One region of the Anaeromicrobium sediminis genome, then DNA from elsewhere that is predicted to be linked to it. Evidence: riboswitches for the same ligand, from Rfam matches in the RefSeq annotation. Region 1 holds a riboswitch; each other region holds the start of a gene.
The links. Region 1 has a riboswitch for S-adenosylmethionine ahead of CCE28_RS10340 (methionine ABC transporter ATP-binding protein). Riboswitches for the same ligand answer to the same signal wherever they lie in the genome.

Region 1 (8,249 bases):
TTTAGCCACTATAAAAGGTAAGTCACGTCTACTTGCCTTTAAAATATCATCACCTTGACCTAAGTATTCTAAATCTTCATCAGTTAAACCTACCTTAAGACGTCCATTTAAAATGGCAATAGTGGCAGGGACTGCACCATTTTCTCTAACTATTTCTTCTACTTTTCTAGCTGTTTCCACATTTTGAGGGTATGGCATTCCGTGAGATATGATAGTAGACTCTAAAGCTATCACAGGTTTATTTTCATCAAGGGCCTTTTGGACTTCTGGATGAATATCTAAATATTGTTTATACATTATAAGTTCAGCTCCTTTAATTTTTTAGTTATATTATTTATAGATAAATTTGGGTTAATAGTATTTTCATGAGATAAAGCAAGGGATGCAGCAGCACTACCTATTAGGGCTTGCTTTTTCATTTCATATCCTTCCATATAAGAATGAATTACTCCAGCCATGAAAGCATCTCCAGCACCAGTAACATTTACCACATTAGTGTCTAGTGGAGGAAGTAAGCCTTTAGTGTTCATATCAGCATAATAAACGCCCTTGCTACCTAAACTTATAAATATTTGAGATACACCCTTTTCTAAGAAATAATCACAAACCCTTATTAAATCATCATTGCTGTTAATTTCTATTCCAGATAAGGTTTCAGCTTCAATTTTATTTGGCTTAATAGTATGGAATAGGCCAATAAAATCCTTTATTTTTAGGGCTTTAGCCGTTGAAACTGGATCAACAAATATGGGTACATCTTTAAAATTAGATGCAATATAATAAAGGGTATCTGCAGGAATATTAGTATCTACAACTAATATTCTTGAATTTTTAATTATATGTTGCTTTTCACGAATAAAATCTATAGACATTTTATCTAATATATCCATGGAAGCTATGGCGCCTAACATATCTCCATTTTCATTTAATATGGACAAATAAGTGGAAGAAGGGTGGTCTCTAAGAAATAAACAATGACTCATGTCTATACCAGACATTTTGCATTCCTCCATTATTTTAAGTCCGTAAATATCATCGCCTATGGGAGACACTAACTTAGTTTCTATACCTAATTTACAAAGATTTTCAGCAATATTACGACCAACTCCACCTAGAGACAGTTTGATATTCCCTGGATTAGAGTCATTTAATATGAAGGTATTATGTGGGAATCCACTAATATCCATATTGCTACCACCAATAGCAGTTACATATTTTTCATTTCTTATGATATAACCTTTCCCCTTAATGTAACCCTTTTTCATTAAATTAGTTATATGGACGGCTACAGAGGAACGTGCAATTCCTAGTCTATCAGCTAAATCTTGCTGAGAGATAAGGGGATTCTTACTTATTAGGGTTAGAATTTCTCTTTCTCTTTCAGTCATCTAATCACCAACTTGTGTTTATTTATTAATCTTTTGCTTATATTATAAAGTAAAGTTTATAAAAAAACAATAGTTTATATGAAATTTAAATTATATGGTTTCATAAACCTATTAATTTAGTTTCACCAAAAAATAAAAGGATATGATAAATCATATCCTTTTATATCTTTAAAATGCTGGTACAACAGCACCATTGTACTTTTCTTCTATGAACTTTTTTACTTTTTCACTTTGAATTACCTTAATTAACTTTTGGATTTTTTCATCGCCCTTGTTATCATTTCTTGTTACTATAATATTTGCATAAGGAGAGTTGCTGCCTTCTAATAAAATGGCATCCTTAGTAGGATTTAAATTAGCTTCTAGGGCAAAGTTTGTATTTATAACGCTTCCATCAACATCCTCTAATGTCCTAGGTAATTGAGGCGCTTCTATTGGTTTGAATACTAAATTTTTAGGGTTATGAGCAATATCAAATTCTGTGGCCTCAAGACCAGCATCATCCTTTAACTTTATAATACCTGCATTATCTAGAAGTATTAAAGCACGACCTTCATTGGTAGGGTCATTAGGAATTGAGATAGTTGCTCCGTCCTTTATATCTTCTAAAGATTCAAACTTTTTAGAATATAATCCAAGGGGCTCTACGTGAACTTTTGCTACACTTACTAAATCTAAATTTCTTTCAGTTACAAAAGAATCTAAATAGGGTACATGTTGAAAGAAGTTAGCATCTAGTTCTTTATCTGATAATAATACGTTAGGTTGAACATAATCTGTAAATTCTATTATTTCTAACTCTACACCTTCTTGAGCTAAATCTTCCTTAATAAAGTTCAATATTTCCACATGGGGAACTGGCGTTGCTCCTATTTTAAGTACATTAGAAGTTTCATTGGATGTTTCTTGTGATACTTCCTTTTTTGTACCACAAGCACTTAATGTTAAGACTAATGCTAATAATAAAGATAATGTTTTCAATATTTTTTTCATTTTTAATTCCTCCTATTATTTTTTATTGATTAATGAAGCTAATTTATTTCCAGTAGACTGAATGATTTGCACTAATAATATTAAAACTATAATAGTTGACCACATTATATCTACTCTAAATCGTTGATAACCATATCTAATGGCTAAGTCACCGAGACCACCACCACCAATGGCCCCTGCCATGGCTGAATAACCCACAATATTAATTAAAGTAATGGTAATACCTAAAACTAGGGATGGGGTAGCTTCTGGAATTAGTACTTGTGTTATAATTTTCATTGGTGTAGCGCCCATGGCTAGGGAGGCTTCTATAACTCCCCATTGGATTTCCCTTATGGAGCTTTCAACTACTCTAGCATAAAAGGGTGTGGCAGCTATTACTAGGGGAACTATGGCAGCCTTAGTACCTAGAGTTGTTCCTACTACAAACCTTGTAAATGGAATTATAAATACCATTAATATGATAAAGGGTAGGGAGCGGGTAATGTTAATAATCCATGAAAGGATTCTATTAACACTTTTGTTAGGTAATATATGATTTTCATCAGTTACTACTAGGGTAATTCCCAGGGGTAAACCTAATAGGATGGTCAGGAGTGTGGATAATCCTACCATAAATAGGGTTTCATTTAAGGATGGTATTATTAAGGACAATATATTATTCACTTTTCATCACCTCTGTCTTTATATGATTTGATTCTAAATATTCAATTATCTTTTCTAATAAAGTTTTTGCCACATCTAATCCAATTGTAAGCTTTCCTATAGGTGTGTTTTGTACATATTCTATCTTTCCACTAATAATATTCACATCTATGTTAAACTCTCTAGATATTCTAGATATTATAGGTTCACTTACACTCTTTTCTGTATAGGATAAACTAATAATATTACCATGGAGCATATTTTCAGGAATCACTTGATTATCTTCCACAAAGTGCTTTGTAGACTTGTTACCAGGTTTAGAGAAAATATCTATGGTATTACCTTCTTCGATAACTCTTCCTCCTTCTAATATGGCCACCTTATTACATATTTCTTTTATTACTTCCATCTCATGGGTTATTATGACTATGGTAATGCCTAGTTTTTTATTAATGTCCTTTAGTAGAGACAATATTTGATGAGTTGTTTTAGGATCAAGGGCCGATGTGGCTTCATCACATAATAATACATCTGGATCATTAGCTAAAGCCCTGGCAATACCAACCCTTTGTTTTTGCCCACCACTTAATTGACTAGGATAGGAATTGGATTTATCAGATAGTTCTACTAAGTCTAGAAGTTCTTTTACTTTTTTGTTTATTTTATCTTCAGGTGTTTTAATTAATCTAAGGGGAAAGGCCACATTTTCAAATACAGTTTTACTACTTAGTAAATTAAAGTTTTGAAATATCATGCCTATTTTTTTTCTCATTTCCCTAAGTTCTTTGTTAGCCAGAGACACAATATCTGTATTATTAATAATCACACTACCACTAGTAGGTTCCTCAAGGCGGTTTATACATCTAACTAAAGAGGATTTTCCAGCACCACTTAATCCTATAATTCCGTATATGTCTCTATTGCATATTTGCAAATTTATATTTTTAAGGGCATCTACTTTCACATTACCCTTTACGTAAGTTTTAGATAATTCTTTTATTATGATCATGAAGTTCACTCCTAGAAATTATTTGGTTAACTGTATAAAATTCCATTAAAAAGTCATACTACGTATGATTCGTTATGGAACCCTACGGTTCCCTTCGACGATTACTATCGTAATCTGAACACCCTCCTTTAAAGAGGTAGGGGAATTCTTCCCCCATACCCCTTACTTTTTTAGTTACTTATAACTTTGAAAAGTTATAGGTAACTAAAAAAGCCTCTTTCATTAAATGAAAGAGGCTACAGCATACAAGACTGACGCATCTCTCATCTTCCTATATCACTAGATATAGTAGGAATTGGCACCGTTGCTCTTGCGAGCCGGTTGCCGGGCGTCATAGGGCCAGTCCCTCAGCCACTCTTGATAAGAGTAAAATGTATTAATTTTTCTGAATTGATTTAAAATAAAGTATAATGGGTAAATTAATAATTGTCAACAAAAAGTTTTTAAAAAATTATTCTATAAATAAAGGAAAAGGGCACTAAGTATAGAAGTATAAATATATCTAGCAGTTTTAATTTTTCTAGGACATGAGGTAGCTTAAAAGGGCGAAAATTTACAAAATAGGATTTGCTAGTTGCCCTCAAAAAAAATTAAATTGAGGTGATAATGGAATGACATATGATTCAAAATTAAAAAGCGAATTTATAGATGAATTATTTGATGCATTTATGTTACTTGAAAGCAAGGAAGAATATTATAGGTTTTTTGAAGATATATGTACTATAAAAGAAATTCAATCTCTTGCTCAAAGGCTTAAGGTGGCGAAGCTTTTAAGAGAGAAGAAAACTTATAATGAAATTGAAGAAATAACTGGAACGAGTACGGCTACTATAAGCAGAATAAATAGATGCTTAAGCTATGGGGCAGACGGATATAATTTAGTATTAGATAGATTAGAAAAAAAAGAAGGCTAAGCCTTCTTTTTTAGTTGCTACTTATTTTTTTAATTACCACTCATTTTTTTAGATTTGTTCATACAAGCTAACATGCCTTCTATGACGCTTGATCTAAAGCCTTCTTTTTCTAAGGTTGATACGGCTTCTATAGTAGTACCTCCAGGGGAACATACCATATCTTTTAATCTACCTGGGTGCATACCCGTTTCTAAGACCATTTTAGCTGAACCTAAAACACTTTGTGCTGCAAATTTGTATGCATTATCCCTGCTCATACCACCTAAAACGGCAGCATCAGCCATGGCTTCAATGAACATGAATACATAGGCAGGAGAAGAACCGCTAACACCTATAACTGCATCTATTAGATTTTCTTTAACTACTTCAGCCTTACCAAAGCTTTCAAAGATGGCTTTTATCATATCTAATTCTTCCTGTGATATGTTTTTATTAGGACATAGGGCACTCATACCTTCGCTTACTAGGGCCGGCGTATTTGGCATAGTACGAACTATTTTATAATCATGACCAAGTAGGCTTTCCATATGATTTAAGCTCACACCAGCAGCTATGGTGACTAATAGTTTATCCTTAGTTAAACTATTCTTAATCCCTTTAATTACTAAATCATAAATATTAGGTTTTACAGCTAATACAATTATATCTGAATTATTTACTAATTCTACAGAATCAGTAGTTATGTTAATGCCTAAAGCTGTTTTTATACTCTCTAATTTCTTTTCATCTAAATCAGATACCATAATATTTTCAGCCTTAATTAAGCCAGATTTTATTATTCCGCCAATCATGGCTCCACCCATATTACCACAACCGATAAATCCTATTTTTTTATTCATAAGTATCTCCTCCTTAGAAAGATTGTTCAGTTCTTCCTATGATTTCATCTTGTAACTCTTTACTTAAATTATGGAAATGATCTGAATATCCTGCTACTCTCACTATTAAATCCTTATAGTCATCAGGATTTTTTTGTGCATCAATCAGGATTTTTTTATCCATTACATTAAATTGTATATGATGTCCGTCCATTTTAAAATAACTTCTTACTAATGCAGACATATTTTCAAGACCTTCATCATCCTTAACTACAGATGGAGTGAACTTTTGGTTAAGTAAAGTTCCACCAGTTCTTAGGTGATCCATCTTAGAAGCAGATTTTATAACGGCAGTAGGTCCTAATCTATCAGCACCCTTAGCTGGAGAAATACCCTCAGATACAGGTTTATTAGCAAGTCTTCCATTAGGAGATGCCATCATTACAGAACCAAAATAAACATGACAAGTGGTAGGTAGCATATCTATTCTATATTTTCCACCCTTCATATTAGGCCTATCTGTTACTTCATCATAAAAGGCATTAAAGGCTTTTAACATTAATGAATCTGCATAATCATCATCATTTCCGTACTTTGGAGTTTTATTAATAACCATATTCCTAATGTGCTCATATCCTTGGAAATTATTTTTTATAGCCTCTAATAATTCATCCATATTAAACTTATTTTCGTCAAATACATTATATTTAATTGCAGATAAGCAGTCTGTAATAGTACCTATACCAACTCCCTGAATGTAGTTAGTATTATATCTAGCACCACCTGCATTATAATCTTTTCCATTAGAAATACAGTCACTAATTACAGTAGAGATGAATGGGGCAGGCATAAACTCTGCATATAAGTTTTCTATTATATTATTACCCTTTACCTTAATATCTACAAAATGCTTTAATTGAATTTTAAAAGCTTCAAACAATTCATCAAAGGACTTAAAGGAAGATGCCTCACCAGTTGTAGGTCCTAGTTGTTTTCCAGATACATGATCATAACCGTTAAATAGGGTGATTTCGAAAATTTTAGGTATATTTAAATATCCTGTTAATATATAAGCTTCCTTACCATAGGCTCCCGTTTCAACGCAACCACTAGTTCCACCTTCACGAGCATCTTCTATGGATTTTCCAGAATTTAACAACTCTTGTATAATGGCTTCCGTATTGTAAAAGGCAGGTTGACCCCATCCTCGTCTAGAAATTTCGCAAGCTCTCTTTAAGAACTTATGGGGAGTTTTTTTACTAATTTGGACGTTAGAACTAGGTTGTAATAATCTCATTTCATCCATAGTATCTAATATTAAATAACTTACATCATTTACTCCATCAAAGCCATCCTTAGTTATTCCACCTGTATTTATGTTGGCAAAATCTGTATAAGTGGCACTTTCTTTTAATGTTATCCCCACTTTTGGTGGAGCTGGTTGATTGTTAAATTTAACCCATAAACATTCTAATAATTCGCGAGCAGAATCACTGTCCAATATGCCATTTTCCACATCATTTTCATAGAAAGGGTTAAGATGTTGATCTAGTCTACCAGGACTAAAGGCATCCCAAATATTTAATTCTGTAGTTATTCCCACATGGACAAACCAGTACATTTGAATGGCTTGATGATAAGTCTCTGGTTTATGGGCCGGAACCACTTCACAATTTTTAGCTATAGTTAAAAGTTCATCTCTTCTTTTTTCATCTGTCTCTTTACTTGCTAACTCTTTAGCATATTCACTATAACGTTTACCGTAAATCATAATGGCATCACAACAGATTTTCATAGCTTCTAACTGATGGGATTTAGATAAAGCTTCCTTGTCATTCATAAAATCTAATTTGCTTATGGACTCATCTATATCCTTTTTAAAATCTATAAAACCTCTTTCATAAATTTTACCGTCCCCAACCGTATGACCAGGGGCACGTTGCTCCATGAATTCTGTAAAAATACCACTAGTGTAACAATCTATCCACTCAGGGAATATGTTTTCAAATATTTTATGTCTAATAGATCTCTTTTCCCAGAAAGGGATTATTTCTTCCTCTTGTATCTTTTTAGTATCTTCATCTACTTTAAATGAAATATGTTTTCTAGAATCCATAACGTGAAAATCTTCTAATGTATGGCAGCAAAGCTCTGGAAATGTGGGAGTACCTTGTAATGAAGGTCCCTTTTCTCCTACTATTAACTCTCCTTCATGGATACATAAAGTCCTATTCTCCATGAAATATTTAAAAGACAAGGCCCTTAATATGGGTGTAGACACAGTTCCCTCATATTTTTTATAAGCCTCTGTATAAAGTTTTGCTCTTTCAATAGATATAAAAGGGGATGTGGAAGTACTTTCCTTTCTCAAGCTTTTTACCCTTTCATTTATTCCTCTTTCCATAAAATTAACCTCCTATCTTCACATTAAAATCATTTTTTTCAAATATACTTTTTATATAATTTAAATCTTCTTCACTAG
Region 2 (8,249 bases), on a different contig from region 1:
GAGTTGTTTTTCCTGCTCCATCTGGTCCTTCAAAACTAATGAATAATCCTTTCATACTATACCTCTTCCTAATTTAAATATATACTATTATTTTAACATAAATAAAAAAATATTATAGGTATAGGTTATTCCATAATTTAAAAGAGCAGCATGAAACATGATCATGCTACTCTTTTATACCTTTATTTTATTAATTCATATACTAATACACACGCTTGACCTCTTTTTACTTTTCCTTTGTATTCTATTGGATCAAGAAGTTTATCTATTGCCCCTATTTTTTTAGCTTTAGCTACAGAAACCTTAGCCCAATCACTTACATCATTTGTATTTTTCATATCGTCTAAATCTAATTTTATTTCTCCATATTTTTTCTCATATGCATTTACAACTATTTGAATTAATTCTTCCCCTGATATTTCTTTTTCTGGTTTAAACTCTCCATCGAAACCGCTAATTAGATTATTTCTATAAGCTACAGAAACAAACTTGCTATACCAACTTTCAACCCCTACATCTTCAAATACTTTATTATTTTCATAAGAGTTCATATCTATATCTAATGCATTTACTAAGATGGCAGCTATTTGGGCTCTCGTTATGTACCCTTCTGGGTTAAATTCGTTATTATTAGAGCCAGAAATAATATTTTTTTCTGATAACTTTTCTATATAGTCCCTTGCCCAATGACTACTTATATCTGAAAATATCTTTTTAGGTTTATTATCTTCTTTTTCTATCTCCTTCATAAATCGGCTCTCTTCTCTAGCTCCTTCTTGAATTTCTCTTATTATCTCTTCAATACTTTTTGTTGATCTATTATTCTTTTCACTTTTAGATCCTTTTTTATATTCTCCTATCTCTTTCATAAATTCAGTTTCTTCTCTTGCTGCTTCCATTATTTCCTCTATTATTTCCTCAATACTCTTACTTTTAGATCCTTTTTTATCCATCCCTATCTCTTTCATAAATTCTGTTTCTTCTCTTGCCGCTTCTTGAATTTCCCTTATTATCTCTTCAATACTCTTACTTTTTGTTGACTTATTACTCTTTTTACTTTTAGATTCTTTTTTATCTTTGTCTTTATTTTTGTCTTTATCTTCTCCTATCTCTTTCATAAATTCACTTTCTCTTCTAGCTGCTTCTCTTATTTCCTCTATTATTTCTTCAATACTCTTATCCTTTTTCAACTTGCTGATTTCTGTCATTCTAGATCCAGAAGATACTACTGTATTATTATTTTCTGTTAATCTAGGAATTTTACCTTGTACTCCTATATATCCGTAGGATGTAAAAGTAGTACTTATTAAAAGAGAAATAATTAATAATAGAATTTTGATTTTTTTGTTCATGGCTATCCCTCCCTGCCACAATATATTAGCACAACCAATTGGTAAATTTTGTAATTAGTTGTCGTCTATATAATTTTTATTTATTTTCTATAACTAAAAAACTAAAATTACCCTTTAACCAAGTAGGGCAAAAAATAATAAGAGCTACTAATTAGTAGCTCTCATCATATTTAACTAAGTACTTACTCCATATTTTTTTAATCATCATATTATAGTATTCATATTCAATGTCATCTATAGATAAGTCCGTAATTTTTGTTTCACATTCTCTGCATATACGTTCATCTAATAAATTTATGTATTCCTTAGGTTTTTCCATACACATAATACAATTACTCAAAAGCCTCACCTCTTTATTAATTATGGCCTTTATATAATATTCTATTCACTTACTGTATGTCTGTGTCATAAGAAATTTCAATCTTATTGTACCTTTTTTGGGGGCTTAATCAAAAACATAAAAAAGTAGCCCCTTGGGCTACTTTTTTAATATGACATTACTGCATTTATGGCATTTAGAAGTTCTTTATTAGGTTCAAATACAAACCTATATACATCTCCACCTCTAGTAAATTCACCTATATACCAGTTTTTGGTTTCTCTAGTAGAAATAAATTTATACGTTTTTGCCTTCTTTTCTTTTATTTTTTCTATATCGGCCTTGTCATAGGCTTCAAACAAATCTAGTTCACTTAATTTCAAACTTAAAAAAGAGTGGCTTGCTCTACCAAATACTCTTTCCATTATAAGTTCGTCACCTATTATCTTATAATTATAATAAGAAATTCTCCTATATATAATATATAGGCAGGCACATACTGCTAACCCAAATGATAATAAAGCTCCTATGGTTGCTAGGATAGGACTTACTATTTTTAATAATCTTAAAGAAATATCAAGTGTGATAATAGTTCCTATAATCATTAGACAAAGTTTCCAAAATGATAACCTTTTTTGTTTAATAGTCTGCTTAATTATATACATTTTAGACTCCCCTTATAATAAAATATATGTCCATACAAATTGTATATAGATATAATAATATCATGTTATAAAATTTGTATCAAATAAAAGTGTTTTATATTAAATTTATTTCAAAAGAAAAAAGAAAGTATTTAAATACTTTCTTTACTAATAATTCTAATATTAATATATTATTTTGCTATCCTTATGTGCCCATAATTTTTCTGAACCCTCACTCTTTTTGGGGAAGGTTTTTTCTCTATATTTTCTAGCACATCTCTAATTAAATATATTTGTAAGCATGCCATGGGTATACACAACATCACTGTTAAAATAATTTTTATAATCATACTCTAACCTCTTTTATAAAGACTTTATACCTTCTTATTCTATATAATAACCCTTTTTCCTCTGTCTATAAATGGCCATATATTACTATTTTTGTAGCAAATTGTTGAATGGTTAAAGTTTTTATAAAAAACTGGCTTTTTATCTACTAATTTAATACTTTATTTGCGATTTCTACGGCTACCTTCGCATCCTTAGCATAAAAATCTGCCTTAATCATTTGTGCATATTCTTCATTTAATACGGCTCCACCTACAAAAACTTTACAGCCTACTTCATTTTCCCTTAAAAGCCTTATGGTTTCTTCCATACTCTTTACCGTAGTAGTCATAAGTGCACTTAATCCTATTAATTTTATATTTTCATCCTTAGCCACTTCTACTATCTTCATAGGATCCACATCTTTTCCTAGGTCTATTACTTCAAAGCCATAGTTTTCTAGTATAACCTTAACTATGTTCTTACCTATATCGTGAATATCACCTTGTACTGTGGCTAATATTAATTTGCCTTTACTTATTTGTTCTTCTTCCTTCTTTATTTTTTCCTTTATAACTTCAAAGGCCACTTTTACCGTTTCTGCAGATATTATAAGTTGTGGTAAAAATACACTTCCCTCTTCAAATCTATTCCCCACTATATCTAGAGCTGGAATTAAATCTTCATTTACGATTTTAAGGGCAGACTTCTCTTTTAAAAGCTCTATAGTCTTATCCTTAGCCTCTGCCTTTAACCCCTTTATTATAATTTCTTGTAATGTTAGATCAGATGTTTTCACATCCTGTTTCACATTTTTAACATGCTTAAACTTGTCTATATAGACTTTTGCGTCCCTATCCTCATTTGCAAGGACTTTATAGGCATATACAGTCTCTAGTATGTCATCATCCTTAGGATTTATTATGGGAGCATCTAATCCACTTGCCAATGCCATACTTAAAAAGGTCTTATTTAATAACCTTCTGTTTGGTAGTCCAAAGGACACATTACTAACTCCTAAGGTGGTTCTTACATTAAACTTTTCCTTTACCATCTTTACTGCTTTTATAGTCTCTAGTACTTCCTCCTGTTGAGCACTGGCAGTAAGAACTAGACAATCTATTAATATGTGCTTCTTATCTATTCCATATTCCTTCGCCCTTTTTATAATCTTTTCTGCTATTTTCACCCTATCTTCAGCTTTAGATGGTATTCCATCTTCATCTAGTGTAAGACCAACTACACAAGCTCCATATTTTTTAACTATGGGAAATATGTCCTTCATAACAGATTCTTTTCCATTTACAGAGTTTATTATGGCTTTTCCGTTATATCCCCTTATGGCCGCCTCTATGGCCACAGGGTCCGTACTATCGATTTGTAGGGGTAAGTCTACTATAGACTGGACTTCTTTCGTTACGTCCCTTAATAGGCTTATCTCATCGATTTCTGGTAGGCCTACATTCACATCTAATACATGTGCTCCCTTTTCCTTTTGTAGTATGGCTTCTTTTAATATATAGTCTATATCCTTATTCCTAAGTGCTTCTTTAAACTTTTTCTTTCCTGTTGGATTTATTCTCTCTCCAATGATAACAACTTCATCAATTATTACATTTTTTGTGGCAGAAGTTACAGCAGTAAATTCTTTATTTTCTATTTTAGCTGAATCTTTATCCTTTAGTCTATTTACCACTTCCCTTATGAAATTATCATTTGTACCACAACATCCTCCAAATACTCTAACTCCTAAAGACTGTAGCTCTTCTATGGTAGTTCCAAATTCCTCTGGTGTCACATCATAAACCGTATTTCCATCAACAATTTTAGGTAAACCAGCATTTGGCTGTATCATAACAGGTATTGATGCATAATCTAATATTTTAGTTACTATATGTTTACTTTCATTAGGCCCCAATGAACAATTCATTCCTAATACATCTACTCCAATACCTTCTAGGAAAACTACCATACTAATAGGATCTGTTCCGGTAAAAGTACGTCCGTCTTCTTCAAAGGTCATAGTGGCAAATATGGGTAAATTACTATTTTCTTTTGCTGCCAATACGGCTGCCTTCATCTCATATAAATCTGATATGGTTTCTATTAATATTAAATCACATCCAGCCTTAGTTCCTGCTATTACTTGCCTCTTAAATATGTCATAAGCCCTTTCAAATTTCAGTGTTCCCATCGGTTCCATCATTTGACCTATTGGCCCCATATCTAGAGCCACATATTTATTCCCTGCCACTTCCTTAGCATTTTTCACTGCCGCATCTATTATCTCTTCAACGGAGTAGGATGTATCTTTTAGTTTTAATTCATTAGCTCCAAAGGTATTTGTAGTTATTATGTCTGTCCCTGCTTCTATATATTTTTGGTGAATTTCTTTTACTATTTGAGGATATATTATATTATAGGTTTCTGGTACTTCACCCCTCTTTAATCCTCTTTCCTGTAACATAGTACCCATGGCACCATCAAAAAACAATATGGAATCCTTTAACTTTTCCCTAATATCCACAACTAATCTCTCCTTTTCTAAAACTACAACTCTTATATTTATTGCAACTTAAGCATTTATTTATCTTTTCTTTTTCCTCTATCTGAAACCCAATAAAAGCTGTTACTGATTTTCTAGGTATCAATATACTAGATTCCGTTGAAGTAACTCCAACTCTTTTATTAGCATCTAATATATTTAGTATTTTACTTTGTACTTTAATAGAAAAATCTCCATATCCAGGACTATATCTAAAGGTAATATTTTTACCTTCTTTCCTTGCAATTTCTTTAATTTCATCTTCAACCCCATCACAAATATGCTCTATATAAGTGGTGGCACAGGCATCTAATATGAGAGCCCTTGTTAAACTGATCTTTTCATAATACTTTATCTTAGAATCAACCATACTTCCTAAGGTTGCCACCATTACAGCACATTTAGTGGAATTCTTTAAATGATCCTTTATATTTTTTCCTTCTAAAATAAAGTTAGTATTTTCTAATGTGAACCCATTATCCTTATTTATAGAAAATATATCATACACATATTTGGGTTTAGATATGGATTTTATTTCTGCCATACACTCATCTATAAGATTATTTAGTTTTTCATCCATATGTTGATTCTTATATCCCAAATATCTAAGAACCTCTTTTTTGTCTATACACATCCATATCTCCCACCCTTTACTTATTAAGTATCACTACTTATACGGCTTTTTCATTTAATGCCTTTACTACACAACCTATATTCTTTGTTATTCTATGTGCTATTTCTGGTTTATTCATAGTATATATATGGATTCCATCAATTCCAGAAGATAGTAAATCTATTATTTGCTCTGTAGCATAACATATACCTGCCTCCATTAGGGCTTCCTTGTTATGTTCATATTTATTCATTATTTTCATAAATTTAGGTGGTATATATGATCCACAAAGGGATACAATCCTCTCTACTTGTTTTTTATTAGTAACAGGCATAATCCCTGCTTGTATAGGGATATTTACCCCCTTCTTTACTAAATCTTCATGAAACTTATAAAAATTATTATTTTCAAAGAATAATTGAGTTATTAAAAAGTCTGTACCATAATTAATTTTTCTTATTAAATTTTCTATATCATTATCCATATTATCATTTTCTATATGCCCTTCAGGGTAACAAGCTCCTCCTATGGAAAATTCTCCATTCTTCTTAATATGTTTAACTAAATCGGATCCATATCTGTAATGTAGGGGATCTGGAAATTTGAAATTAGGATCATTAGGAAGATCCCCCCGCAGAGCTAAAATGTTTTCAATATTATTTTCTTTAAGCTCTCTTAGTACACTGTCTATTTCATCCTTTGTTGAAGATATACAAGTAAGGTGGGCCAATGCCTCTATATTATATTTATTCTTAACTATAGATGCAATTTCTAATGTCTTATTTTCCTCACCACTACCTCCTGCTCCATAAGTAACACTTATATAATCTGGTTTTAATTCTGCTAATCCATCAATAGTTTTATATATAGTATCTATAGAACTACTTTTCTTTGGTGGAAAAATTTCAAAAGAAATAACTGGTCTTTTTTGGTTAAATAAGTTTTTAATCTTCATATTCTCACTCCTCATTAAAAATAGGTTATTAACAAAATGAAAAACTCTCTTAAAGATAAGAGAGTTTATATGTTTAAACTTTACTCTCATCTTCCAGCTTAATTGCTGCAGGATTTGGCACCTTAGCTTTTACGCAGGTTGCCGGGCTTCATAGGGCCAGTCCCTCCACCTCTCTTGATGAAATCTGTATTAACTTTTTTAATTTTAAAAAACCTCTTTCATACTGAAAGAGGTTTATCTACTAAAAATAGTTTCTCATCTTTCAGCTTAATTGCTGCAGGATTTAGCACCTTCGCTTTACGCAGGTTGCCGGGTTTCACAGGGCCAGTCCCTCCACCTCTCTAGATAAGTTTTATCATATTAAATTATATCAATTATATATATAGTGGAAACATATGTCAATACCTTTATACTTAATTTTTATTTATTCCAAAAATAATTTTCTTAATTTTGAGAATTTATTGACATCTGTCTTATTTTTTGCTACGATAGTTGAAATATTTTTAAAAGGAGATAAGATATGAAAACATCAGATATTATCATTAAGTGTTTAGAAAAAGAGAATGTAAAATTTATATTTGGGTATCCAGGAGGGGCGGTCTTACCTCTTTATGAGTCTCTCAGACACTCTAATATAGACCATATCTTAGTCCGCCATGAACAATCTGCTGCCCATTGTGCCAGCGGCTATGCCCGGGCTAGTAAAGAAGTGGGGGTCTGTTTGGCCACATCTGGACCTGGAGCTACAAACTTAATCACAGGGATAGCTACTGCCTATATGGATTCTATTCCGCTAGTAGTAATTACAGGCCAAGTAAATTCCAACCTAATAGGTAAAGATGTATTTCAGGAAGCAGATATAGTAGGATCTACAGAACCTTTCACAAAACACAATTATTTAGTTAAAAAAGCTGAGGATATTCCTAAGATAATAAAAGAAGCCTTTTATATAGCAAAGACTGGTCGTCCTGGGCCAGTGCTTATTGATATTCCTGTAGATATACAAAGGCAAAAAATGAAATTCAATTACCCTTCAAACATAAATATACTAGGATATAAACCCACATACAAAGGTCATCTAGGACAAATTAAACGTGCCTTAAATAAATTAAAAGGTTCTAAGCGTCCTCTCATTTGTGTAGGTGGAGGTATAATTTGTGCAAATGCAGTAGATGAATTTAGAGAATTTGTAAACAAGGGACAAATACCTGTAATCCATACTCTTATGGGTATAGGTGCATTAAACGAAGATTCCACATATCATTTAGGAATGATCGGAATCCATGGGAATAAGGGCTCTAAAAATATAGTTAGCCAAGCTGATTTAATAATGATTATAGGAGCCAGAATAGCCGATAGGGCCCATAATCTAATTCAATCTTTAAATAATGATATTGATATAATCCATATAGATATTGATCCAGCTGAAGTGGGCAAGAATATAAAATCCCATGTACCTATAGTTGGTGATGCTAAAACCATATTACAAGAATT
Region 3 (8,249 bases), on a different contig from region 1:
CCAAACGTTCATAGCATCTCCAAAGGTTACTTTCTTTCTCAATGCTCCTATAGTCATTATTAGATTATTCCCAGTAAATAATTCCGATCCTGCCATGATTACTAAACTAAGTGCTATACCAAATGAAGTTCCCATTACAATCTTAGTAGCTACACTTCCTTGTGAGCCTAAGATTCCACCAATAGTAAATATAAGTAAAATTCCAAAACCTACATACAATCCTGCTAAAGCTGATGCTAATAAGTATTTAGCTTTACTCTTTTTTACTAGAGTAGCTTTCGCCTTAGCTGCATTAGATATTTTTTCCACAACTTCTCCAAACATCAGTTGCCCTCCTTTTATTCTTATTCGTTTGTCGTTAATTGTTAATGGTTATTCGTTTATATTTAACGATTAACCATTAACGAACGACAATTAGCTATTGTTTATCTAAAAAAGCATCCCTTTCATACTTGTATCCACCAAAGTCAATATATTCAGCAACGTCTGCTCCCTCTGGCAGATTAACACCTTCTAATACTTCTTTTTTAAATACTTCGTATCCAGTTCTATCAACTATATATCCTACGTGCTCCTTTGGTAGACTTCTATCTATATATCTATCCACATATTCGTATGCATTTTTAATTACCTTAATAATAGTATCTTCATCTACCCATCTTAGAAAAGTTCTAGCTAATCTTGGATTTTTCTTTCCTGTTCTACCCATGATTACCATTCTATATCTCTTTTCAGTGCTTCTAGTCATAGCTAATGTTGGACATTTTAAAACACACTCTCCACATCCTAAGCATCTTCTATGATCTCTCTTTACTTTTCTATTTTCCATAGTTAGTGCTTCTGTAACCCTTATTCTACAGTTCTTAACACAGGCTTCACATGAAATACATCTAGATTCATCATACTGAGGTTCAGTAGTACATATGATTCCGAAATCTTGCATATGTGCCTTTATACAGTCATTTGGACATCCTGTCACAGCAATTTTAAAGTGGTAATGATTTGGGAATATGGCCTTTTCTATGTTTTGAGCAATTCTTGTAGTATTGTCATTGGCAATTTGACATACCCTGTTACCAATACAGGCAGATACATTTCTCGTACCAGCTGCTGGATATCCATTCTCTGGATTTGCAATTTCAACACCAATGTTTAATTCTAAGTCTTCTATAATAGGCGCAACCATTTTATTCACTTCAGGTATTTTATCATAGTCAATTCCTGATAATTCAAACCCCTGTCTAGTAGTTAAGTGAACTCCACCATCTCCAAACTTCTCTGCAATTTCTTGTAAGATTGCAAAATGTTTAGCTTCCATATGTCCACCTGGAATTCTTACTCTTAAAGCAGTTTTTCCCCTTACCTTTGTTATTCTATAGGCATTTTTTTTAACTTTTTTAACATTTACACTCACGAAATCACCTCCATTAATCAATAAGTTCTTTAGCTTTTACATAGTTAAATACAGGTCCTTCTAAACATACATAGGTTTCATCTATCTTGCAATGTCCGCATTTACCAATTCCACAGCTCATCTTTCTCTCAAAGGATACCCATATTTTTTCTTCCGCTAAACCTCTTTTTACAAACTCAATTGTTGCAAACTTCATCATAATAGGAGGCCCTACTACTATTACTTCCGTATTATCTAAATCTTTCATATCACATACAGCTATATGTTTTGTTACTAAACCTGTTTCTCCAGTCCAACTTTCATCAGCTGAATCTACAGTAAGCACTACATTTATTTTCTCACTCCACTTTTTAATTTCATCTCTAAATAAAATATCATTAGGAGTTTTAAATCCAACTATTAGTGTAAAACTCTTTACTAAATCCATGTTATTATAGAAATAGTTAACTACATTTTTTACAGGCGCAAGACCTGTTCCTCCTGCAACTATTACAAGGTTCTTTCCCTTATATTGGTCAAGATTAAATCCATTTCCATAAGGTCCTCTAACAAAAATTTTATCTCCTGCTTGTAAATCAAATATTCCATCTGTAAGCTTTCCTACTTTTCTTATGGTCATATCTAAATATTTATCAGTAAAGTCACTTATAGATATAGGGGCTTCTCCCACACCTGGTATAGATAGTTGTAAGAACTGTCCACCTATTAGATTCATATCATTTTCTACTCTAAAAGTATGGTCTATTCCTGATTCTTCCCATCTATCTATTATCTTTATAGGTCTTGGTAAATATGGATTATTCATTTGAATCCCCCTTTACTATTTCGTTCACTTTTTCTATGCACTTAGGGAATGATATATATTCTGGACACACATCATCACATCTTCCACAGCCTACACACATGTGGAAACCAAATCTCTTGTGAAAGTCGTTAATCTTATGCATAGTCTTAAATCTCATTCTGTCGCCTTTTTTTGTTCTAAAGTCATGGTTTCCTGCCATTGTGCTATATCCATCTACTTGACATGATGCCCACACTCTTCTTCTTTCGCCCATTTTATTATCTTTTCCATAGTGTTGATCTTGCATAGTAAAGCATGCACATGTTATACAAGATGTGTTACATCTTCCGCAGCCAATACATCTGTGAGTGTATTCTGTCCATATATCATTTTCAAATACTTCTTTAGTTACCTTATCTACTGGAGGTATTTCTACCTTCACTTTATTTTCTTCAACAAATTCTACTTCATGTTGAACTTCTTCAGCTCCTTCACTGAATAATGCCTTAAATTCCTCATCTTGTATATTTAATATTACATTGTCATTATTAAATTTACATGCTACTGCATATTCATCTGTTTTGTTTCCATTCATGGACACACAGAAACATGAATCAAATCCTTCATTACATTCAATCATGAAGAACTTAACCTTTTCTCTTAATCTCTTATAATAGAAATCTTGTTCTGGTCCATTTTGTAAGAATATTGTATCTAATCTTTTCATTCCATTTATGTCACATGGTCTTAAGAAAATTATAATCTTTTCATCAGGTACAGAAGGAACGGATACGTTGTCTTCTGTAAAGTAAAATAGAGTTTCACGAATTGGGTAAATGATTTCCTTTGGAGAAAAGAAACTCTTTTCATTTAATTCCATTTCATCAAGGCCACTAATGGGCTTATAACAGACTAGATCCGTATCTGAATATCTACCCTTTTTCTCTATTTTTTTAGGTCCGTAAATCTTATATTTATCAGATAAAGTATTTAGGACGTGATTAAACTGTTTAATGCTAACCTTATACGCCATAGACTACCTCCTTAAAAGTTTCATTGTTAATATTTTAACTTTGAATCTAATAATTTTCTGTGATATTCGTCACGATATAAGAAAAAAATGCATATATAATTAGTGGAAGGGGAATCAACCAAGTACCTTTTCACACCGCAATTGTTGCTTAATCCTATGCTATTTGTGGTTCACGATAGGATGTAAAGTTGAAACTTTCTAAGTTATGTCTCTAAATTTTAATATTAACTAGCACCTTTTTATCGAGTAATTAATACAATAAATTAGAAAGACAACCAACTGCAACAATTCAATAAGCTTATATCTCTTCCATACAGAAAAATATGAGCTTATCTAAATAAAAATAACTAAAATAATAGTGGAGGAATAAAATATGATGAATGAATTATCTTATGAAGAATTAAAGAGAAGATTAATAGAAGAAATAAAAGTTGAAATATTAGAAGCGGAAGCAAAAGCAAGAGCAAAAGCAGATGCAGAAGCAAAGGCAAAAGCAGAAGCAAAAGCAAAAGCAGATGCAAAAGCAAAAGCAGAAGCAAAAAATAGAAATCTTAATGTAGATATTGATAAAGAAGAAGAAAAAGAAGTAGAAAAAGAAGTAGAAATAGAGAAAGAAGTAGAAATAGAAAAAGATATGCATAAACAAGTTCAATATAATAAACAAACTAACCACAATCACATTTATCAAAGACAATATCAAGGTCAATTATCTAAAAATGATGCAGATACTGACGCAGATGCTTGGTCAGATGCTTGGGCAGATGCAGATGCTAAAAATAGAGCTAGAAATAAAGCTGACGCAGATGCTAAGAACAAAAATAGAAACAAAGCTAAAGCAGAAGCCGAAATTGAAGATAAGAAGAAGCATCCTTGGTGCTAGATATTCATTAAAATAGTGGGGGGCTTCCCCCCACCATTTTAAAAATATCATATACATAAGCACCAATCCTTTTAGAAATTATAGGAGGTACTTTTATGAGTCCATGGGAAAATCTTCCACAAGAAATCCAAATTAATGATTCTACTAAAAAAAATGATGTGATTGAAACAGAATACCTAACAGAAAAAGACAATACTGAAAAAACTCTAGATCAATCTAGTATTCAAAAAAGCATGCATGATTTAGGCCAAGACCAGCACCTAGAAACCCATCCTTCCCAATTTAATTTCCAAAATGTTCAATTAACTATGGATAATAATATGGATAACTTTGCTGGTAAAATCGCTGGAGTAATCTATTCAAAAAGTAATAGGGAAATCACTCCAAATGCAATTGTTTTACTATACTTTGGATCCTATGATGATTCTAAGACATATCCAGTATGCCAAACTAAATCAGATGATAATGGAAACTTCGTCATCGAAAATTTGCCACCAGGCTATTATACCTTATATGCATATCTTGGAAGATATTTTAAGGAGAAAATATACAATATAAAAATCATGCCTGGACAAAATCATCACCAATCTATACTTCTAAAAAAAGTTGAAGATGATCTTGGTTAATATAATACTTAAAGAAGCATAATAAAAACAGGATAGGTATTACCTATCCTGTTTTTATTATGCTTCTTTAAGCTTTGGCACTCCTATTAATATGGCTATTACTGCACATATTCCCATTAAGTAGGGGTAGTATAAATATCTCATTATATCAAATGAAGAAACCTTATTTGATGCCACTCCCACTGCCACAAGAATTTGAGCTCCATAGGGAATAATCCCCTGGCAGAAGCATGAAAAAGTATCTAGTATACTAGCTGATCTCTTTGGTTCTATATTATACTCATCTGCTATATCTTTAGCAATTGGACCTGTCATTACTATGGCAATAGTATTGTTAGCTGTACACAAATCAACCACACCAACTAATAGGGCAATTCCAAATTCAGCTCCCCTTTTACTAGATATTCTATTTCTAATAAAATCTAGTAAGAAATTAATTCCACCGTTAAATTTGATTACTTCAACCATACCACCAATTAATAAGGATATTATTATAATCTCTGCCATACCATTGATTCCATTAGATACGGCTGATACAAAACCCCATATGTCAAAGGAATTTGTCATAATACCTACAACTCCTGCAAATAATGTTCCTCCAGTTAAAACTACAAATACATTTATTCCTGATAAAGCTCCTATTAATACCACTAAATAAGTAACTACTTTAATTATACTGTATGGATGGTCTCCTCCTATGGCAGTATTGTTTCCATTTCCTATTAAAACAAATATAATCCCTGTTACAATGGCTGCTGGTACTACTATTAAGAAGTTCATCCTAAATTTATCTCTCATCTCACAACCTTGAGTACGTGCCGCTGCAATAGTAGTATCTGATATCATAGATAGGTTATCTCCAAACATGGCTCCACTAATTACAGCACCTAAAGCAAGGCCTAAAGATATGTCTATCTTTTCAGCTAACCCTATGGCCACTGGTGATAGGGCAACTATAGTCCCCACAGAAGTTCCTATAGATAGGGATATGAAACAACCAATTACAAATATTCCTGCTATTAATATGTTTCCTGGTAATATGCTGAGACCTAAGTTTACTGTAGAATCTACAGCTCCCATTTCTCTAGCCACCCCAGCAAAGGCTCCTGCTAATATGAATATAAAGCACATGATTATAATATTAGTGTTTCCTGCCCCTTTGCAAAAAATCTCTATTTTATGAGAAATCTTCTCCTTAGGATTCATACAGATGGCTACTATGCTAGCCACTAGAAAAGATACACTTACAGGCATCTTATAAAAATCTCCTATTATAATAGATGTTACTAAATACATAACTAAGAAAACTAATAATGGTAACAATGCTAAACTACTTTTTTTATTATTCATAATCCTTCCTCCTACGTATAGTTTAAATAAAGTACATATTTTTCTAGGGACAATCATTTGAATTTAAAAAGCTGTGCACATTAATTACTTTTTAATTTCCTTATAAACTAAAAAAACTTCTTGCAGATAATGCAAGAAGTTAAATTTCCTTTGTCCCTTATCTGCCAGGTATCACCTGCTGGATTTAGCACCACAGAATTTAATCTAGGTTGCCGGGCTTCATAGGGCCAGTCCCTCCGCCGCTCTTGATAAGATTATATTTAATTGTTTTTCACAACGTATATGATTATAGCTAAAAGAATAAATATTGTCAAATGTTTTTTTCACACAGACATTTCTACTCTAAAAAAATAAATTTTATATTTAGTGAAACTTTTTGTATTATTCATCCGTCTAATGCATGTAATAAAAAATACTAGGAGGACAATTATGAAAAGATTATTAAGTTTAGTAGTTGCAGTTTTATTAATTTTCACCTTTGTAGGGTGCAGTAAACAAGAATCAAATATATCAGAGAAGGAAACTGAAGATAACAAATTAGTTTTAAACTATAATATAACTAAAGAAGTTCTGGAGGTAGAGTCTAAAGATACAAAAATAGATTATCCTCAAGTTATAGATTATCCTGGAGAACTTTTAATGGATTATATGAATCAAAGCTTAAAAAGAATTGCTGATATATATGGAAATGAAGATATTTACAACCATGTGCAAATAGACTATGAGATCACGAGAATGGATGAAAATATATTAAGTGTATTATTCAAAGGTACTGGTGAAATACAAGGTCATGGTAAAATTAATATTCAACAAAGTATTAATCTAGATATGAATTCTTCAAATGAGATTACGTATGATAATCTTATTAAGTCTAAAGAAGAAGTAATGAGAATACTAGACCAAAAGGCTAAAGATAAAGGAATAAAAGAAGGAATAGAAGCAGAGGGAGTAAGGTTATACTTTAAAGATGAAAATGTAGTATTTTATTACATGCCTTTAGATGATAGTGCAAAGGAATTTATTGAACTAAGTGTGTCTGAAGAGGATTTAAAGGAATATATAAACACTGATTTTGGTCAAGTTCCTGCAAGTTAGTATTTAAATTAAAAGGAGATGAATTTAATTCATCTCCTTTTGCTTTTTTATGAAGCGCTTTCTTTTTTAACTTTTTTCTTTTTCTTTTTGTCTGAAATAACTAAAGTAGGTTCGTTTTTGTTTACAACTGTTTCTTTAGTTATTACACACTTTTCTATATCATCCCTAGACGGAATTTCAAACATTACATCTAGCATTAGGTTCTCCACAATACTACGCAGTCCCCTTGCACCAGTTTTTCTTTCTATGGCCTTTTTAGCGATTTCTATTAAAGCATCCTCTTCTATATCTAATTCCACATTATCTATTTCAAACAACTTTTTATATTGTTTTACTATAGCATTCTTAGGCTCCTTTAATATGGCCACTAGTGATTCTTCATCTAATTGCTCTAATGTTACCATAACAGGAATTCTTCCTACGAATTCTGGAATTAGACCATATTTTAATAGATCTTCTGGCTCGATTTTACCAAGTAATTGACCAATGTCTTTTACTTCCTTACTTTGAATATCAGCACCAAAGCCCATAGTCTTTTTACCAATTCTCTTTTGAATAACCTTATCTAATCCATCAAAGGCACCACCGCAAATAAATAACACATTAGTAGTATCTATTTGAATGAATTCTTGGTGTGGATGCTTTCTTCCACCTTGTGGAGGAACACTAGCAACAGTTCCCTCTAATATCTTTAGTAGGGCTTGTTGTACACCTTCTCCAGATACATCCCTTGTAATAGACGGATTATCAGATTTTCTTGCTATCTTGTCTATTTCATCTATATAGATGATTCCCTTTTCAGCCTTTTCTATATCATAATCAGCCGCTTGAATAAGTTTTAATAGGATGTTTTCCACATCTTCTCCCACATATCCAGCCTCTGTCAATGAAGTAGCATCAGCTATGGCAAAAGGTACATTTAATATTTTAGCCAATGTTTGAGCAAGTAAAGTCTTTCCAGATCCTGTTGGACCTACCATAACTATATTACTCTTTTGAATTTCTATATCATCTTTTTTACCCGTATGATTAATACGTTTATAATGATTGTACACAGCTACAGCTAA
Region 4 (8,249 bases), on a different contig from region 1:
CGTAAAAAAAGTACCAGCAAAAGCAAAGAAAGGGTATATTTGAGAATAGGCAAAGAAGATAAAAGTAAAGTAGAGGAACTCATAGAAATTAATTTATGACCATATTTATTTAATTTAAGTGATATTTTTCCTTATTTACATCGAACTTATGTTCTGGTAAAATGTACATAGTGAATTTGCTGAAAATATGGCTTGGGCTATGGATAGAATAAGGGAGGACTAAATATGAAAAAGGGCGATAGATTATTTGCTAGAATTGATTATCGAATAAAGGGAAATGAATTTGGGCCTAAGGATTTTGATGATCATACAGAGTATTTAGAAGGAGTATCTAGGGAAAGATATTTTGCTGGTGGGGGCTTTGCCGCAAAAGACGGAGGTATGATTTTATTTAAGGCTAAGGACATAGAAGAAGCAAAGGCTATTTGTGATAAGGACCCAATAATTGATAGAAAATTATATAAGTACGAACTTTACGAGTGGAATTTAGTCATCGTATCTGATGAAGAATAAATATAATATAAAAAAATAAACATGGTCATCTTTACATAGATGACCATGTTTATTTTTATTTAGACCTTAATTTAATTCTAGGTTAGTTCTTAAAGTATTTCTCAATTTCACTAATTCAGGGTAGTTATAGAAGAATAATATTTTCTTATTCTTAATACTGTCGTCCTGTGGTTTAGGGTCTAGTACAAAATAAGTGAAGGATTCTGCTATATCTTCCACGGAGTTAGTGGCCGCATAATCGGTGACAAATTGATCGCTGTATTTTTCGTAGAACTCCATACCTAACTCATCAGCTTCCTCTGGAGATTCTTCTTTAAGTTTTTCTATAGATAAACATTCTTCATAGATGCCTTTCCAAAACTTTTGATGGAATGTGTTTAAGTAAGAACTTTCTTTAGTAGTGCCTTCATCTACAGTAAGGGTAGCACTTGTTTCATCTATACTGTCCTTCATTTGATCATTACTTAAAGTGATTATGTGAAATAGCTCATGAACTAGGGTGTGATCAAATTCTCTACCTACTAGATTTCCCTTAGAATCTAAAGAATCTTCCGGATCTAAGGATAATTCAAATATTGTATTTTCATCATCTATTGGGCCTGTAGCACCTGTAATACCATCTTTTCCATCTGTAGTAACACAGAAGGATGTTATTTTATTTAAATGGGTATTGGCATATGTCTTTACTGCCTTATCCCAAAGTTGCTTATGGGAAGGGTCCACATCTTTAGGGAAGTTTATTTTTCCATTTTTCACATCATATTTGCCTAGGATTTCACCCTCATCATCGTTCATATTAATTCCTACATCCTCTAAGAGCTTTGATATTTCTTCGTGAATTTCATCACCCTTTTCAAAATCTTCTTTAGAATCGGCTTTAATAAGTTCTTCGTAAAGATCTTTTACTTTAGTATAGTCTTCATAGGATAATTGGTCCTTTGAATCCTCTATTAATTCACCTAGTTCCTTATCTTCTTCAAGGATACTTTCCTTTTCATTAGAATTCATATGAGCATTAACTTGGGTTTTAGTATCTTTGTTTACAGCAGAGGTACTTGTAGTAGAAGTACAGCCAGACATTAATAGGGATAGGGATAATAATATGGTTAGTGCATTTCTTTTATTCATTATTAAAAACTCCTTTCTTTTTATTAGGAATATTCATGTTACATGTTATTGCATCAGTAGGACATATATCCATACAATCATTGCATCTAATGCATTCTAAAGCATTTGGATTTTTACAAGGTACCACGTTCATTTTGCATGCCTTAGAGCAAAGGCCACAACTAATGCATTCATTTGAATCTACTTCTAATCTATAAAAACTTATAGAATTAAATAGGGAGTATATGGCCCCCAAGGGACATAAGACCTTACAAAAGGGCCTAAAGTATATTATTGAACTCACTAGAGTAATAATTAATATGCTAAATTTTAAAGTAAATAAAAGTCCAATACTTTTTCTCAAAGCTGGGTTTGTAATTAAAAGGGGAATACCTCCTTCTAAAGTACCAGCGGGGCATATGTATTTACAAAAGGCCGGATTTCCCATGCCCAATTTATTAGTAAATAACATGGGCATTAGTATTACGAATATGATTAATACTCCATACTTTATATATTTTAATTTATCATATAAAACCCTTTTCTTGGAAGGAAATTTATATAATAATTCCTGTATAAGTCCAAAGGGGCAAAGCCATCCACATACAAATCTCCCTCCTATGGTACCTATTAAAAATAAAAAACCTAGGACATAATAGGAAATAGAATATTTTATACTTCCTATAACTGCTTGAAGGGAACCTATTGGACAAGAGCCTAATGCTCCAGGGCAGGAATAACAGTTTAATCCAGGAACACAAAATTTCTTTGTAGCCCCTCTGTAGATAGTACCCTTTATAAAGCCAGGAACGTATCCATTTGTAATAATAGTCCATATAATTTGGACAGCTTTTCTCATATTAACCAACTCCTATACATTCAAGGCATATATTTATGGATTTAATTAATATGCTAGAGACTTCCCCTCTAGTAGCGCCTAATCCCATCATTAAAATACTTATTATGAGAGATAATTTAGTGATCATTAATTATCACCCTTTAAGATATCATCTATTATATTGGATAAATTTGTGTATGTGGCTCTTCCCGGTACGAAAATTTCTAATATTTTTCCCTCTGAATCTACAAATAAAGTTACAGGAACGTAAGAAAAATTATCTGTAAGATCATTTAGATTTTTATCACATAATAAATTTGTATATTTAACTTCTGTTTTTGATACAATATTATCGGCCTCATCAGTGGAATTTTTTAAGGATATATCACTTATTATACCAACTACATTTACTCCCTGATCCTTATAATTATCATAAATTTTTTGTAGCTCAGGCATTTCCTCTATACAGGGACTACAAAATGTACCCCATATGTTAACTATAGTTAATTTCTTATCTTTAAATATTTCTTCTGTTACTTCATTTCCTTTTAAATCCTTTGTTTCAAAGGATGCGAAACTCTTATTAGCCAGAGGATTTTCATCCACACTAGAATCTACTTCTTCCTTTCCAGTACACCCCATAAGACCAAACATTAGTGTGGTTATTAATATAAAACCAATAATTCTTTTCATAATACATTCTCCCTTCACCAAATCTTTCATGATTAAAGTATAGAAGCCTTATGTGTATTCTTTGTGTCCTTCCTATGTACATTAAAAGAATTATGCTTAATTATAGAAATTCTAAATAATTCCCAAAAAGTCATTAGGATTATGAATTGGATTTTAGGTAAATATTGTAATAATATTTAAATAGTAAAATATGTAAGAGTTAGTAATTACAAGGGGGAGAAAGTAATGAATAAAAGAATATTAGGAGTAATCCTAATTGTTGTGTTATCACTTGGAACATTTGTAGGTTGTGGAACTTCTTCTGCAGCAAAGAAAATAGGTACAGCTCCAGATGGAAATGAAGTTAAAATTGAGGCAGCTGCCATTAAGCTAGCTAAGGGTCAAAAGGCTGGCGGATATGACTTAGTCAGTGGAGAAGAACTTAAAAAATGGATAGATGAAGGAAAAGATATGGTAATCATAGATACTATGCCGAATGATTTTTACAAAAAAGGTCACATACCAACAGCCTTAAATGGAGTAATGCCTAAGAAGTCTATAGATGATGCTACTAAGGAAGAAAAGGAAGCATTTATAAAATTATTAGGTGATGACAAAGAAAAGACTATAGTTGTATATTGTGGATTCACTGCTTGTGGAAGAAGTCATGTGGGAGCAGCCCTTGCAAAGTCTTTAGGATATAAAAATGTATACCGTCTTCCTGGTGGAATTATTGGATGGCAAGATGGAAAGTATGAAGTAGAAAAATAAGAATACATAGGATATAACTAGGATTATGGTTATATCCTTTTCGCTTTAAGGGAGGGCAAAATCATGAAAAGATTATTAAAAAGCGTAATGCTTTTAACTTTAATTATAGGTCTATTTGCTGGATGCAATACTTCCAAGGAAGACAAATTCATAAGTGAAGAAATTAATCCTAATATTAATGTATTTGGAATAAAGCTTTTAATGGAAGAAAAGGAAGTAATATATATATTAGGTGGAGAAGGAGAATATTCCCCTTGTGTCTATGGGTATGAAAGAACATATGATGATAAACACCTTAGTATAGGATTTGATAAGGATAGTAAAGTGAGAAAAATAATAGTAAAGAGCAGTAATGAGGATGTATATGGTATAAAAAAGGGTATGGATGAAGATGAAGCTCTAAATATACTAAAAGAAAATAGTTTTACTAAAGAAGAAGATACTAGTAGGTCTGTAAAGGATAAGATCTTTATAAAAATACTAGGAGATGATAACAATAAGGTAAAAGGAAGTATAATTGAGATAATACCAGAATAGTAGAGTAGCTTTAATGCTACTTTATTTTTGTTTATAAAATAACCTAGTAGAAATGGTTAAAATCCAGTATAATGGGAGTAATTTATAAGAAGGAGAGTTATATGGAATATATTATTAAGAAGTTTAATGAACTAAGTGTAGATGAATTATATCACATACTAAGGGAAAGAATAGATGTGTTTGTGGTAGAGCAAAATTGTCCTTATAGGGAATGTGATAATAAGGATATGGATTCCTTTCATGTGATGATTAAGGATGGAGATAAAATAGGTGCATATTTAAGAATAATTCCATCTAAGGATGATGAAATGATAATTGGTAGAGTTTTAGTCACCAAGGAATATAGAAATAGGGGACTGGCTTCAAAAATAATGAAAAAAGCCATGGAGTTCATAGGAAATAAAAGTATTAGAATATCTGCCCAAGAATATCTTATAGACTTTTACAAGGGTTTAGGCTTTAACCCCATATCACAGGTATATTTAGAGGATGGAATTCCCCATATAGATATGATATGCAAATAAAAATAATTAGGTTTAACATGAGGGAGGAATAAGATTATGAAAATGTTTTTAAGTGATAATAATTCAGGGGTACATGAAAACATATTAAAAAAGATAGTGGAAGCTAACGTAGGACATGCACTACCCTATGGAAATTGTGATTATACTAAGGAAGCCATGGATAAATTTAAAAAGATATTTGAAAAAGAAGTTGATGTATATTTTGTAGCTACAGGAACTGCTGCTAATGTGGTAGGTCTTAGTGGATTATTAAGACCCTTTGAAGCTGTTGTATGTGCTGATACGGCCCATATTAATGTGGATGAATGCGGCTCTTTAGAGAGATTTAGTGGATGCAAAATATTATATGGAGCCAATGAAAATGGAAAATTGACCTTAGAAAAAATAAAAGAGTTAATCACCTGTAGAGGGGATGAACACCAAGTACATCCAAAGGCCATATCCATAAGCCAACCCACTGAGAAGGGTACTTTATATTCTATAGAAGAGATTAAAGAATTAGCAGATTTTGCCCATGAAAGACATATGTTATTACATATAGATGGGGCTAGAATATCTAATGCTGTAGTGGCACTTAATACTAACTTAAAAGAAATGATATGTGACACGGGAGTAGATTTATTATCCTTTGGTGGAACTAAAAATGGAATGATGATTGGAGAGGCTATAGTTTGTCTTAACCCAGATCTTAGCAAGTACTTTAAGTACATAAGAAAACAGGGAATGCAATTAATATCTAAAATGAGATTTGTATCAGCCCAGTTCATAGGATATTTAGAAGATGATCTATGGATTAAAAATGCCCAAAATTCCAATTCTATGGCTAAGTTATTAGAAAGGGAACTAATGGACATACATGGAATAACAATGGCAGAGGAGTTGGAAACTAATATGATATTTGTCCACTTGCCAAAACATATTATAGAACCACTAAAGGAAGAATATCCTTTCTATGTACTAGATGAAGAAAGTTCATTAGTTAGATTAGTTACTTCCTTTGATACTAATAGGCATGATGTGGAAAGCTTCATAAAAAGGATAAAAGAATTAATATAGTCTATTGACAGAAAAGTTAAAATAAAATATAATATTAAGAAATTTAATATCTCATCAAGAGAGACAGAGGGAACAGGCCCTGTGACGTCTCAGCAACCAGCAACTAAAACGTTGAAAAGGTGCTAAATCCTGCAGAATCATTATCTGGAAGATGAGAGAATAGGGAACTTTTGCGAACTATCCTCTTCCATATATGGAAGAGGATTTTTTTATAAAAAATTAGTTCTAAATAGGTATTTCTATTCTCCATAAAAAGGGAGGAGACTTTATGAATAATAATTGGAATTTTAACACAATGGCAGTACAAGGAACCTATAAAGCAGATGAAACGGGTGCTAGGAATTTGCCAATCCATCAAACCGCATCCTATTATCTAGGAAGTGCAGAGAGGGCTGCAAAATTATTTGATTTAGAAGAAGCAGGAAACATATATACGAGAATTAATAATCCCACAAGTAGTGCATTTGAAGAAAAGGTGAATGCATTAGAAGGTGGAGTAGGAGCCCTAGCCACATCTTCTGGTCAAGGAGCCATTAGTTTAGCCCTTTTAAATATTTGTGGTGCAGGAGATCATATAGTGGCTGCAAGTACTTTATATGGTGGAACTTATACTTTGTTTAATAATACTTTTAAGAAATTTGGAATAGAGGTTACCTTTGTAAATCCTAATGATCCTATTGAAATTATAAGAGATGCATTTAAAGAAAATACTAAGGCTTTATATGGAGAGACCATAGGAAATCCAGGATTTAATGTGCTAGATTTTGATAAATTTAGTAATTTATCAGAAGAATTTAACGTACCTTTCATAGTGGATAATACCTTTGCTACCTCCTATCTATGCAGACCCTTTGAACATGGGGCTCACATAGTAGTGTATTCAGCAACTAAATATATTGGTGGTCATGGTAATTCCATAGGTGGAGTAATTGTGGATAGTGGTAACTTTAATTGGAATAATGGCAAGTTTCCAGAACTTACTGAGCCAGACCCTAGCTACCATGGTATGGTCTATACGGATGCATTTGGAAAGGGAGCTTTTATAGGAAAGGCAAGAGTACAATTGTTGAGAGATTTAGGAATTTGTTTAAGTCCATTTAACTCATTCTTATTCCATATGGGACTAGAGACTCTACACATAAGAATGGATAGGCATTGTGAAAATGCTTTAAAATTAGCCACTTATTTAGAAAATCATGAAAAGGTAGATTGGGTATATTACCCTAAGTTAAAATCCAGTAGTTCCTATGAACTTGGGAAAAAGTATTTACCAAAGGGTGCTGGAGGAATGTTAGCATTTGGTATAAAGGGAGGCAAAAAGGCAGGGGAAATATTTATAGACTCTGTGGAACTAGCCACATTAGTACCAAATGTGGGGGAGTTAAAGACTTTAGTTATTCATCCAAGTTCTACTACCCATAGACAGTTAAGTGAAGAAGAACAAAGAAATGCAGGGGTACTACCAGAACTTATTAGGGTTTCTGTAGGTATTGAGCACATAGATGATATTATAGGGGATTTTGAACAGGCCCTAGAAAAGGTTCAAGGATAGGGGGAGCGCACATGCCAGTTATTGTACCAGATAAATTACCTGCAGGAGAAGAATTAAAGAAAGAAAATATATTTATTATAAAAGAAGATAGAGCCATCCATCAAGATATAAGGCCACTTCAGATAGCCATACTAAATTTAATGCCTGATAAAAAGACTACAGAGAGACAATTACTTAGGCTCATAGGAAATTCTATAATTCAAATAGAAGTGACATTCCTTTGTATGGAGTCCCATGAATCTAAAAATACAGAAAGAACTCATTTAGATACCTTTTATAAAAACTTTAATCATATAAAAGATAAGAAATTTGATGGAATGATTATTACGGGAGCCCCAGTGGAACAATTAGAGTTTGAGGAAGTGGACTATTGGGAAGAGTTAAAGGAGATTTTAGATTATGCCAATAGAAATGTGACCTCCACCCTATATATATGTTGGGGTTCCCAGGCCGGGTTATATCATTATTACAATGTACCTAAATATGACCTAGAGGAGAAATTATTTGGAGTATTTGATCATGAAATAAATGAACCGGAGGAAAAACTTTTTTATGGATTTGATCAATTATTTAGGGTTCCCCATTCTAGGCATACGGAGATTAGGAGAGAGGACATAGAAAAGGTAAAAGACCTAGATTTGCTATCCCATTCAGAGGAAGCGGGAGTTTATCTAGTAGC

Region 2: linked by a shared signal. The riboswitch ahead of metF (methylenetetrahydrofolate reductase [NAD(P)H]) and the one ahead of CCE28_RS10340 (methionine ABC transporter ATP-binding protein) in region 1 are both predicted to bind S-adenosylmethionine.
Region 3: linked by a shared signal. The riboswitch ahead of CCE28_RS13605 (Na+/H+ antiporter NhaC family protein) and the one ahead of CCE28_RS10340 (methionine ABC transporter ATP-binding protein) in region 1 are both predicted to bind S-adenosylmethionine.
Region 4: linked by a shared signal. The riboswitch ahead of CCE28_RS19110 (O-acetylhomoserine aminocarboxypropyltransferase/cysteine synthase family protein) and the one ahead of CCE28_RS10340 (methionine ABC transporter ATP-binding protein) in region 1 are both predicted to bind S-adenosylmethionine.

What each region holds. Positions count from the first base shown of each region.
Region 1 is NZ_NIBG01000008.1:13,733-21,981, reverse strand. Features, by position in the region: gene CCE28_RS10360 (pseudouridine-5'-phosphate glycosidase) at 1-297, opposite strand, end outside; gene CCE28_RS10355 (PfkB family carbohydrate kinase) at 297-1,388, opposite strand; gene CCE28_RS10350 (MetQ/NlpA family ABC transporter substrate-binding protein) at 1,557-2,381, opposite strand; gene CCE28_RS10345 (methionine ABC transporter permease) at 2,397-3,047, opposite strand; gene CCE28_RS10340 (methionine ABC transporter ATP-binding protein) at 3,040-4,035, opposite strand; SAM riboswitch class I at 4,296-4,402, opposite strand; gene CCE28_RS10335 (YerC/YecD family TrpR-related protein) at 4,647-4,949, shown strand; gene proC (pyrroline-5-carboxylate reductase) at 4,979-5,788, opposite strand; gene hypD (trans-4-hydroxy-L-proline dehydratase) at 5,802-8,171, opposite strand; gene CCE28_RS10320 (trans-4-hydroxy-L-proline dehydratase activase) at 8,176-8,249, opposite strand, start outside.
Region 2 is NZ_NIBG01000020.1:66,505-74,753, forward strand. Features, by position in the region: gene tmk (dTMP kinase) at 1-55, opposite strand, end outside; gene CCE28_RS17320 (S-layer homology domain-containing protein) at 183-1,352, opposite strand; gene CCE28_RS17325 (sigma factor G inhibitor Gin) at 1,504-1,692, opposite strand; gene CCE28_RS17330 (hypothetical protein) at 1,839-2,336, opposite strand; gene CCE28_RS22335 (hypothetical protein) at 2,507-2,665, opposite strand; gene CCE28_RS17335 (homocysteine S-methyltransferase family protein) at 2,812-5,169, opposite strand; gene CCE28_RS17340 (vitamin B12 dependent-methionine synthase activation domain-containing protein) at 5,159-5,821, opposite strand; gene metF (methylenetetrahydrofolate reductase [NAD(P)H]) at 5,859-6,755, opposite strand; SAM riboswitch class I at 6,839-6,939, opposite strand; SAM riboswitch class I at 7,008-7,107, opposite strand; gene ilvB (biosynthetic-type acetolactate synthase large subunit) at 7,276-8,249, shown strand, end outside.
Region 3 is NZ_NIBG01000012.1:22,592-30,840, reverse strand. Features, by position in the region: gene CCE28_RS13635 (formate/nitrite transporter family protein) at 1-324, opposite strand, end outside; gene asrC (sulfite reductase subunit C) at 419-1,414, opposite strand; gene asrB (anaerobic sulfite reductase subunit AsrB) at 1,428-2,219, opposite strand; gene asrA (anaerobic sulfite reductase subunit AsrA) at 2,212-3,231, opposite strand; gene CCE28_RS21870 (hypothetical protein) at 3,605-4,111, shown strand; gene CCE28_RS13610 (peptidase associated/transthyretin-like domain-containing protein) at 4,207-4,737, shown strand; gene CCE28_RS13605 (Na+/H+ antiporter NhaC family protein) at 4,795-6,087, opposite strand; SAM riboswitch class I at 6,242-6,342, opposite strand; gene CCE28_RS13600 (hypothetical protein) at 6,517-7,182, shown strand; gene clpX (ATP-dependent protease ATP-binding subunit ClpX) at 7,230-8,249, opposite strand, start outside.
Region 4 is NZ_NIBG01000026.1:41,537-49,785, reverse strand. Features, by position in the region: gene CCE28_RS19155 (hypothetical protein) at 1-99, shown strand, start outside; gene CCE28_RS19150 (YciI family protein) at 226-513, shown strand; gene CCE28_RS19145 (hypothetical protein) at 580-1,641, opposite strand; gene CCE28_RS19140 (4Fe-4S binding protein) at 1,634-2,479, opposite strand; gene CCE28_RS22795 (CD1871A family CXXC motif-containing protein) at 2,481-2,606, opposite strand; gene CCE28_RS19135 (TlpA family protein disulfide reductase) at 2,606-3,151, opposite strand; gene CCE28_RS19130 (rhodanese-like domain-containing protein) at 3,377-3,901, shown strand; gene CCE28_RS19125 (hypothetical protein) at 3,965-4,438, shown strand; gene CCE28_RS19120 (GNAT family N-acetyltransferase) at 4,540-4,962, shown strand; gene CCE28_RS19115 (threonine aldolase family protein) at 4,999-6,018, shown strand; SAM riboswitch class I at 6,067-6,176, shown strand; gene CCE28_RS19110 (O-acetylhomoserine aminocarboxypropyltransferase/cysteine synthase family protein) at 6,287-7,570, shown strand; gene metA (homoserine O-acetyltransferase MetA) at 7,582-8,249, shown strand, end outside.